3 regions of the Clostridium sp. AF36-4 genome follow, and region 2 is predicted to be linked to each of the others. Evidence: predicted binding sites of a transcription regulator. Region 2 holds the regulator's gene; each other region holds the start of a gene.
What was found. The regulator Rex, encoded in region 2, represses fermentation and respiration genes when NADH is low (regulators of the CRP and FNR family bind a similar motif). The targets are predictions, from matches to a motif close to ATTGTTAANNNNTTAACAAT.

Region 1 (3,287 bases), on a different contig from region 2:
GCGTGCGTGTTTTGCACGCCGATACCCTTACGCGTTTGTTTAACGGGAGTGCCCACGAATCACAAACTTTTCTTTTTAATTACCGGCCCCCAAAAAGATTAATCATCGATTACTTCTACGCCATATATGCATCTTCTCAGCTTCTTTAATCAATTCATCACGGAAATCCGGATGAGCGATGCCGATTAATGCTTCAGCTCTCTGCCAGCCGGAGAGTCCTTTTAAGTTTACCATACCGTATTCGGTTACGACATACATTGTGTTTGCACGGGTATCGGTAACGATGGAACCGTTTGCTAAAGTTGGGCGGATACGGGACTGTACTTCGCCCTGCTTATTTTTAAAGGTAGAAGAGAGACAGATAAAGCTCTTTCCGCCTTTTGATTTATAAGCACCTAATACGAAATCAAGCTGGCCGCCTGCTCCACTGATATTTTTTATGCCGGCGGATTCAGCATTAACCTGTCCAAACAAATCAATGTCAACAGCATTGTTAATTGAAATGAAGTTATCATGTGCGGAAATGACATCAATTTCATTGGCATAATCGACAGGAACACTCATACATTCCGGATTGTTATCCAAATAGTCATACAATTTCTTTGTGCCGGCAGCAAAAGCGTATACCTGACGGCCTTTGTTTAAGTTTTTCTTAGAACCATTGATTTTTCCGGCTTTTGCAATGTCAACAAAAGCATCGACATACATTTCGGTGTGAACACCAAGATCTTTTAAATCGGATTCAGCAATCAGTGAGCCGACAGCGTTTGGCATACCGCCAATTCCCAACTGAAGGCAGGCACCGTTTGGAATCTGCGCAACGATCTGTCTTGCTACTGCGTGGTCAACTTCTGTTGCTGCAGCACCGCCGCCCATTTCTGCGATTGGTGAGTTTGATCCTTCGATAATCATATCTACTTTAGAAATATGAATTCCATTTTCAAATCCGCCAAGACAGCGTGGCATGTTTTTGTTTACCTCAACGATAATGGTTTTCGCGCGCTCGCAGGCAGCTCCCAAATGGGAAGCACTTGGTCCAAAGTTAAAGTATCCGTGTTCATCCATCGGTGCTACCTGCATAACAGCAATATCCACAGGATTTTCTAAATCACGGTAATAACGTGGCAGTTCCGAATAGCGGATTGGAGAGTAGAAAGAAAATCCTTTTGCAACAGCTTTTCTTTCGATTCCGCTCATGTGCCAGGAGTTCCATGTCATGTGTGCAGCCGGATCTTCAATTTTGAAAATCTCCGGTTCCCACATCAGGATACCGCCACGGAAGTTCACATCGTGAAGCTCCGGCAGACGTTTGGCAAGTTCTTTGTCGAAATCCACAGGTGTTGTCACGGTCCAGCCGTAATCCACCCAGTTTCCTGACTTTACCACTTCGGCTGCCTCTTTGGCAGTCACAAGTTTACTCTTATATAATTCGTTCATATCTGGTAAAACCTCCATTCTGGTAACTATATTTGCAATATGTTTATTTTAGCATTATCGCATGGTGCGGTCAAGTAGCCAGTCGGTTCACAAAATGTTCATGGAAAAAGTTTGTTAAATTGTTGACAATATCGTTTTCGTTTGTTATTATGAGTAAGGATTGAATCATAAAAAGTGGTAAATTGTAGTTTGATTTACAGATAGGAAAAAGATATGATAAAAGCAATATATCCGGGTAGTTTTGATCCCGTTACATATGGGCACTTAGATGTTATTAAGAGAGCATCCAAAGTAGTGGATGAATTGATTATCGGAGTGCTTGTGAATCAGGAAAAAACGCCTTTATTTACAAGGGAAGAGCGTGTAGAACTGTTAAAGCAGACCACGAAAGAATTTCCAAATGTGAGGGTTTTAACATTTACCGGATTGACAATTGATTTTGCCAAACAAAATGATGCAAAGCTGATTATCCGCGGTCTCCGTGCCGTGACGGATTTTGAATCCGAGATGCAGATTGCACAGACTAATCACAGCATTGAGCCGGAGATTGATACGATGTTTTTTACTACGAGTCTTGAGTATGCTTTCCTAAGTTCCACCATTGCGAAAGAAGTTGCTTTTTATGGCTCGGATGTATCGAAACTGGTGCCGGAAGTTGTTCAGAAGGCATTCAGAGAAAAGTATGATCAGAAACTGCGAAAGCAGTGATGATAAATTAAGTAGTATTAGTAAAAAATTTATAAGGAGGATATATTCATGTCTAAGAAAGTTGTATTAGCAGGTGCTTGCCGTACGGCAATTGGTAAAATGGGTGGTGCATTAAGCACAACTCCAGCACCAAAATTAGGTTCTATCGTTATTGAGGAGGCTCTTAAGAGAGCAGGCGTGCCAAAGGATGCCGTTGACCATGTTTACATGGGATGTGTAATCCAGGCAGGTCTTGGTCAGAACGTAGCTCGTCAGGCATCCATCGGTGCTGGTCTTCCAATCGAGACAACAGCAGTTACTGTAAACGTTGTTTGTGGTTCAGGTTTGAACTGTGTAAATATGGCAGCTCAGATGATTCAGACAGGAGATGCTGATATTGTTGTTGCCGGTGGTATGGAGAACATGTCCATGGCTCCTTACGCAGCTATGAATGCTCGTTTTGGTTACCGTATGAACAATGGTAAATTTGTGGATACCATGGTAAACGATGCATTGTGGGATGCTTTCAATCAGTATCACATGATGATTACTGCTGAGAACGTAGCAGAGCAGTACGGAATTACTCGCGAAGAGTTGGATGAGTTTTCTGCAAACAGCCAGCAGAAATGTGAAGCTGCTATTGCTGCAGGTAAATTCAAAGATGAGATTGTTCCTGTTGAAATCAAGTCTAAAAAGAAAACAATCGTATTTGATACCGATGAGGGACCACGTCCTGGTACAACAGCTGAGAGCCTTAGCGGTCTTAGATGCTGCTCCGGTAAAGAAGGCGGCGTGGTAACAGCTGGTAACGCTTCCGGTATTAATGATGGTGCAGCTGCTATCGTAGTAATGAGCGAAGAAAAAGCGAAAGAGCTTGGTGTAACACCAATGGCAACATTTGTAGCCGGTGCTCTTGGCGGTGTGGATCCAAAAATCATGGGTATTGGACCGGTCGCTTCTACAAAGAAGGTTCTTGCTAAAACAGGCATGAGCATTGATGACTTTGATTTGATTGAGGCAAACGAGGCATTTGCAGCACAGTCTGTAGCAGTAGGCCGTGACCTTGGATTTGACCTTAGCAAATTGAATGTAAACGGTGGTGCAATTGCACTTGGACATCCGGTTGGAGCAAGTGGATGCCGTATCCTTGTTACATTGCTTCA
Region 2 (3,287 bases):
ATCAACGCTTTTCCTTGGAAATCCAATATCCGCCACATAAACTTTTCCGGCATATTCACACCCCGGATACAAAACAAGCCCGGTTTTGTTCACGCCAAAGGTAATCGTCGCTTCAGCCTGTACGGCACAGCCTAGCACTTTCGCACTTTTTGCATGAATACCGGACGGAATATCTAATGAATAAACCGTCACGCCACTTTGATTCATATCTAAAATAACCTGTTCATACACACCGGTTACTTCTCTGGAAAGTCCGATTCCAAAGACGGCATCAATTAAAATGTCGTATTCATCCATCGAAACAAGTGAATAGGTAAGAATCGGGACGTCACATGCCGAAGCAATTACAAGCTGTGTTTTCATTTCTTCTGACATATGTTCCGAATTTCCTACGACTGTAACTGCCGCCTGATATCCCATTTCATGTAAGATACGTGCCACACAGACGCCGTCACCGCCATTGTTTCCAATTCCACATACACATAAAAAAGTATCCGATGGTCCGGCTTTCTCCAAAAGGACGGAAACCACCGACATCGCCGCCTTTTCCATCAAAACAAGACTTGGCATCCCCATTGTACCAATAGCATGGGTGTCAATTGCTTTCGCCTGTTCACCGGAATACATCTCTTTCATAAAAGTCCCTTCTTTCTATTCTTTTACATCGTCTGCCACAGCAATCACAAATGCCGTCGCAACTTCCTTTGTATTTGTGATAGAAATCTTCCAATCGGTAATCCCCATTTCTTCTGCTTTTTTTCTCGCCGCACCATAAAGTGTAACATAGGGGGCGCCGCTTTCTCTTCGCAGAATTTCCACTTCACAGGCATCAATGCCCGCAAAGCCGGTACCAAATGCTTTTACTACCGCTTCTTTCCCGGCAAAATCAGAAGCACCTCTCCTTTTTGCGTGTTCCATCTCCGCCCGTTCCTTTTCCGTAAAAATGCGATGGACAAAATACTCTTTTTCCATCGCTTTTACAACACGGGAAATCTCAATGGAATCTACACCAATTCCAAGTATCATTCTTTTCCCTTCCTTTTATCATATAAATTCATTACATCATGACCTAACAACCCATGCATTAAAGAATAGGCACTGTCCATACTCTCCTCTAAATCATCTTTCCATTCCGTTTTCTCACGGAGGGAAATACGGAGTTCTTCAATTTCCTGCTTTACAATTTTTAACTGCTCATCTCCATTTGCCAGACGCTCAAAACAATAATGTGCCCCTGTAGCAAGCAGTTCTTCATTTGCCTTTTTTATCATTCTCGGAAGTTCAATCAATTCATCTGATTCCGTCTCTATCCGCTCTTTGATTTCCAAAAGAAGACGCTGCTGGTTTTTCTTCTTCTTATCACGTAAAGGCTCTGCATCATTCATCCCAGCCACAATGCCTTCCATCAATTTCTTTTTCGTCTTTTTTAAATCTTTGATGTCATTTACTAAATACCCCTGCCTTTTGAGCAGTTCATTTAATTTCTCCTCAAGCTGAATAATCTCAGCCGGTTTTTCTCCCTGCGGAAACAAGGTATGCCAGCGACGGTCCAACACTAGAATAGGAACCTTTTTCCCTTTTAAAGCTTCTCTCACCAGCGTTTCAAATTCTAAGTCTCGTCGTTTCATACCATTCCTCCTATTCCGGTAAGTTAGAAATATTGTAGGAAAGCCGCATCAAACTTTCTGCCAGATGTACATTTTCAACCGCAATATTTCCCGGAAGATTCAAATCGGTGGCCGCAAAATTCCAAAATGCACTAACACCATACTGTACAAGCTGTTTCGCCACTGCCGGTGCAATTGATTTCGGCAGCGTAAGTGCTGCAATATCTACCGTATGTCCTTTTACATATCCTTCTAAGTCTTTCATGTCATAAACCATCGTATGACCAATCTTTTTGCCAATCTTATCCGGACTGACATCAAAAACTGCTGATACCACAAATCCTCGTTTTTCAAAACCGGCATAATTGGCAAGTGCATGCCCTAAGTTACCGGCACCAAGAATAATGACATGGTAATCCCTGTCAAGTCCCAAAATTTTACCTATTTCATTTTTCAAATAAGGAACATTATAACCATATCCCTGCTGACCAAAACCGCCAAAATTATTAAAATCCTGTCGGATTTGAGATGCTGTCACTTTCATTTGCTTACTTAACTCCCCGGATGAAATACGCTCAATTCCGTTATCCAATAATTCGCTTAAATATCTATAATACCGCGGCAAACGCTTAATTACTGCCGCTGAAATCTTTTTATCTGCCACAAAAGTATCCTCCAACGAAAATAAAAAGTACAAATCAGCCATAAAAAAAGCTGTCTGTACTTATTATAATGGAATGTTAAAAATTAGTCAATCTCCAATGTCCGCAAATGTTTCCATTTTCCCTTCTCAAACGGCTCCGGAATCAGGCAGGAAGACAAACGCAGGCATTTTAATCTGCGAAATTGATATAAAACCTCAATATGTTTTAACTCCAATGGCTTAAACTCATCAAATCCTGCTATCTCTATCACTTCAAGATTCGGAAATTCGCAGAGTGCATTTAAATCAAAGGACTCTTTTGTAATCTTCCACAAAGAAACTTTTTTAACTTTCTTTTTTTCTTTTTTCGAAAGCCAGTTCCTTTTGCCTTCTTCATTGCGCTCAATGCGACTGATTGCCTCTTCTCCGTAATAAATTCGATTGATACACATAGTAACCACCCTTTCCTTTTTTTGGTGTTCATAAAATAAGACGATTGAAAACGGCAAAATGTTGCAAAAAAATTAAAATTATTATAAAATATGTTTTTGTTAGAAGTTTTTTGGAGGATTCAATCATTATGATATTAGCATGCAATCATATTTCAAAGGCATTTGCAGACGAAACCGTTTTGTCAGATGCTGTTTTTCATATAAATGAAGGTGAACGCGCTGCCATCGTAGGAATTAACGGTGCCGGCAAAACAACACTGCTGCGAATCATTGTCGGTGAACTTCCGGCAGATTCCGGTGAAATTGTAACAGCTAAAGGAAGTACCATCGGCTATCTCCCACAGCAGCAGGGATATCACTCAGACAAAACAATTTATGAAGAATTATTGGCTGTCAAATCGGATGTCATTGAAATGGACGAAAAAATCCGTGCAATGGAGCAGCAAATGACAACTTTAGAAGGTGCCGAATTAGAGCGTGTGTTAAACCAATACCATAAGCTGCAAACGGCTTTTGAAGATGGTGAAGGATATACTTACAAAAGTAAAGTTCTCGGCGTCATTAACGGTCTTGGCTTTCGCGGAG
Region 3 (3,287 bases), on a different contig from region 2:
CGTGTATTCTCAAGAAGAATTACATCGCCATCTTTCATAGCAGCAACAGCAGCTTTTGCATTTTCACCAACTACGTTATCATCTGCTGCAAATTTTACTTCCTGTCCCAAAAGCTCAGAAAGACGAACAGCAACCGGTGCTAAAGAAAGTTCCGGTTTCGGCTCTCCTTTTGGCTTACCAAGGTGGGAGCAAAGAATAATTTTACCGCCATCGGCAATCAACTTCTTAATTGTAGGAAGTGCTGCTACCAGACGGTTTTCATCTGTAATCTTACCATCCTGAAGTGGTACGTTAAAGTCACAGCGTACTAACACGCGCTGACCTTTTACATTAATATCATCTACTGATTTTTTATTTAACATAACAAACCTCCATTTTAATTATTTCTATGAAAAAGGGTCCGGTCCAACCGACCGGACCCTTTTTGGGATCAATTTCAAACCTTGTCCTAAATCAAGACTTATGCTAACTCGCTGAAGTATTTGATTGTACGAACCATCTGGCTTGTATAAGAGTTCTCGTTATCATACCAAGATACAACCTGTACTTCGTATGTGTCATCGTCAACTTTGCAAACCATTGTCTGAGTTGCATCGAAGAGAGAACCAAATCTCATTCCTACGATATCAGAAGAAACGATTTCGTCTTCATTGTATCCGAAGGACTCTGTAGCTGCTGCTTTCATAGCGGCATTGATACCATCTACTGTGATGTCTTTTCCTTTAACTACAGCTGTCAAAATTGTTGTAGAACCTGTAGGTGTAGGAACACGCTGAGCAGAACCAATCAATTTACCATTCAACTCAGGAATTACAAGACCGATAGCTTTTGCAGCACCTGTGCTGTTAGGAACGATGTTTACTGCTGCTGCACGAGATCTTCTGAGGTCACCCTTTCTCTGAGGACCATCAAGAGTCATCTGATCACCTGTGTAAGCATGGATTGTAACCATGATACCAGACTGGATTGCAGCATATTTGTTCAATGCATCTGCCATAGGAGCAAGGCAGTTTGTTGTACAAGAAGCTGCGGAGATGATTGTATCATCTGCTTTCAATGTCTCGTGGTTTGTGTTATATACGATAGTAGGAAGGTCATTTCCTGCTGGAGCAGAGATAACAACTTTTCTAGCACCTGCATTGATATGAGCCTGTGCTTTTTCTTTGGATGTATAGAATCCGGAGCACTCCAAAACTACGTCTACACCAAGCTCACCCCATGGGCAGTTGTTTGCATCCGGGAAAGCATAGATTTTAATCTCTTTACCATCTACTGTGATGGAATCATCACTTGCAGAAACAGTATCTGCTTTCTCATATTTACCCTGAGAAGAATCATACTTCAAAAGGTGTGCAAGCATCTTAGGGCTTGTCAAATCGTTAATTGCTACTACTTCATAACCTTCTGCACCAAACATCTGTCTGAATGCAAGACGTCCGATACGTCCAAATCCGTTAATCGCTACTTTTACTGACATGATATTTCCTCCTAAAAATAGTTAAAATTTTGGTTTGTTAAAAAATATACAAACTTCTAGAACCTATTCTACCCAATTCCGTAATAAAATTCAAGAGTAAATTCAAATAATTTGTATTTTTTTACATTCTGTCATACAACTGCTCATATTTTTTCGCTGAATTCTTCCATGAAAAATCCATTGCCATCCCGCGGTCGATAATCTTATTCCACTCTCTCTTTCTATTATAATAGACATCTTTTGCATAGCGGATGGTATTAAGCATCTCATGTGCATTGTAATTGCTGAATGAGAAACCGGTTCCTTTGCTCTCATATTCATTATAAGGCTCTACCGTATCTTTAAGTCCGCCGGTCTCTCTTACAATCGGAACCGTGCCATATCGAAGACTCATCAGCTGGCTTAATCCGCACGGTTCAAAGAGTGATGGCATCAAAAAGGCATCGCAGGCTGCATAAATTTTGTGCGAACGCTCATTGGAATAGTAAATGTTCGCCGATACACGGTCCGGATATTTCCAAGCAAAATGACGGAACAGATTTTCGTACTTTTCCTCTCCGGTACCAAGTACCACAAGCTGTGTATCTTCTGCACAGATTTCTTCGATTACATAGTCAATCAAATCAAAGCCCTTTTGGTCGGTCAGTCTTGACACAATACCAATCATAAACTTCTTATCATCCTGCGAAAGACCAAGTTCTTTCTGAAGGCCGCGCTTATTTTTAATTTTTTCTTTGCGGAATGTTCTTGCATCATAATTTGCATAAATAAGTGGATCCTTTGCCGGATTATACTCATCGTAGTCAAGGCCATTCACAATTCCGGTCAAACACCCTGACTTCGCATTAATCAGACCATCTAATTTTTCTCCATAAAACGGTGTCTTAATCTCTTCTGCATAGGTATCACTTACAGTCGTAATCTGATCTGCGTAAACGAGACCACCCTTTAGATAATTGGCATCCCCAAAGGCTTCCAATTTATCAGGTGTAAAATAGTATGCATCCAGCCCTGCCGTATCCATAACTGTCTTTTTATCCCAGACACCCTGAAATTTCAAGTTATGTATCGTCATAATTGACTGAATTCCACGGTAAAATTCGCTCTGCTGGAATGCATCATGCAGATATACCGGAATCAGCCCCGTCTGCCAGTCATGGCAGTGAATAATATCCGGGCGGAAATCAATCACAGGCAGTGTTGATAACGCCGCTTTGTCAAAAAAGGCAAATTTTTCAATATCCTGATAAATTTCTCCATAAGGCTTGCTGCCGCTAAAATAAAATTCATTATCAAGAAAATAGAATTTAACACCGTTTAATTCCATTTCAAACACACCGACATACTGCTTACGCCATGCAAGTTCCAGATAAAAATGCGTGATATAATGCATCTGGTTTTTATACTCTTCCGGTATCGCAGTGTATTTTGGAATCATAACCCGTACATCATATTTACTCTTATCAAAATACTTTGGAAGTGAACCGACAACGTCTGCCAATCCACCGGTTTTTATAAAAGGAACACATTCAGAAGCAACAAATAATACTTTCTTCAATATCCTTCTCCCCTTTCTTTTTGACACAAAATCATATTGGTATTATTATACACTAAAAAGGGAGCGGTGAAAAGATTTTTTTAGGCTTTCATTTTCTGTTCTAACCGTATCTTGTCCGCAATTAGCGCTACAAACTCCGAATTTGTCGGTTTTCCTTTTCCATTATGAACCGTATATCCGAATAATTCATCAATTGTATCCACTTTTCCGCGGCTCCACGCCACTTCAATTGCGTGTCGTATTGCTCGTTCT

Region 1: the regulator Rex is predicted to act here: its motif matches at 1,548-1,567, upstream of coaD (pantetheine-phosphate adenylyltransferase).
Region 3: the regulator Rex is predicted to act here: its motif matches at 1,511-1,530, upstream of gap (type I glyceraldehyde-3-phosphate dehydrogenase).

The regions. Positions count from the first base shown of each region.
Region 1 is NZ_QTVH01000003.1:53,097-56,383, reverse strand. It holds gene DW005_RS02405 (butyryl-CoA:acetate CoA-transferase) at 103-1,437, opposite strand; gene coaD (pantetheine-phosphate adenylyltransferase) at 1,651-2,145, shown strand; gene DW005_RS02395 (acetyl-CoA C-acetyltransferase) at 2,194-3,287, shown strand, end outside.
Region 2 is NZ_QTVH01000008.1:7,529-10,815, reverse strand. It holds gene DW005_RS05805 (NAD(P)H-hydrate dehydratase) at 1-636, opposite strand, end outside; gene acpS (holo-ACP synthase) at 652-1,026, opposite strand; gene DW005_RS05795 (hypothetical protein) at 1,023-1,628, opposite strand; gene DW005_RS05790 (redox-sensing transcriptional repressor Rex) at 1,639-2,271, opposite strand; gene DW005_RS05785 (hypothetical protein) at 2,355-2,702, opposite strand; gene DW005_RS05780 (ABC-F family ATP-binding cassette domain-containing protein) at 2,831-3,287, shown strand, end outside.
Region 3 is NZ_QTVH01000006.1:2,675-5,961, forward strand. It holds gene DW005_RS04500 (phosphoglycerate kinase) at 1-362, opposite strand, end outside; gene gap (type I glyceraldehyde-3-phosphate dehydrogenase) at 461-1,477, opposite strand; gene glgA (glycogen synthase GlgA) at 1,599-3,035, opposite strand; gene spo0A (sporulation transcription factor Spo0A) at 3,116-3,287, opposite strand, start outside.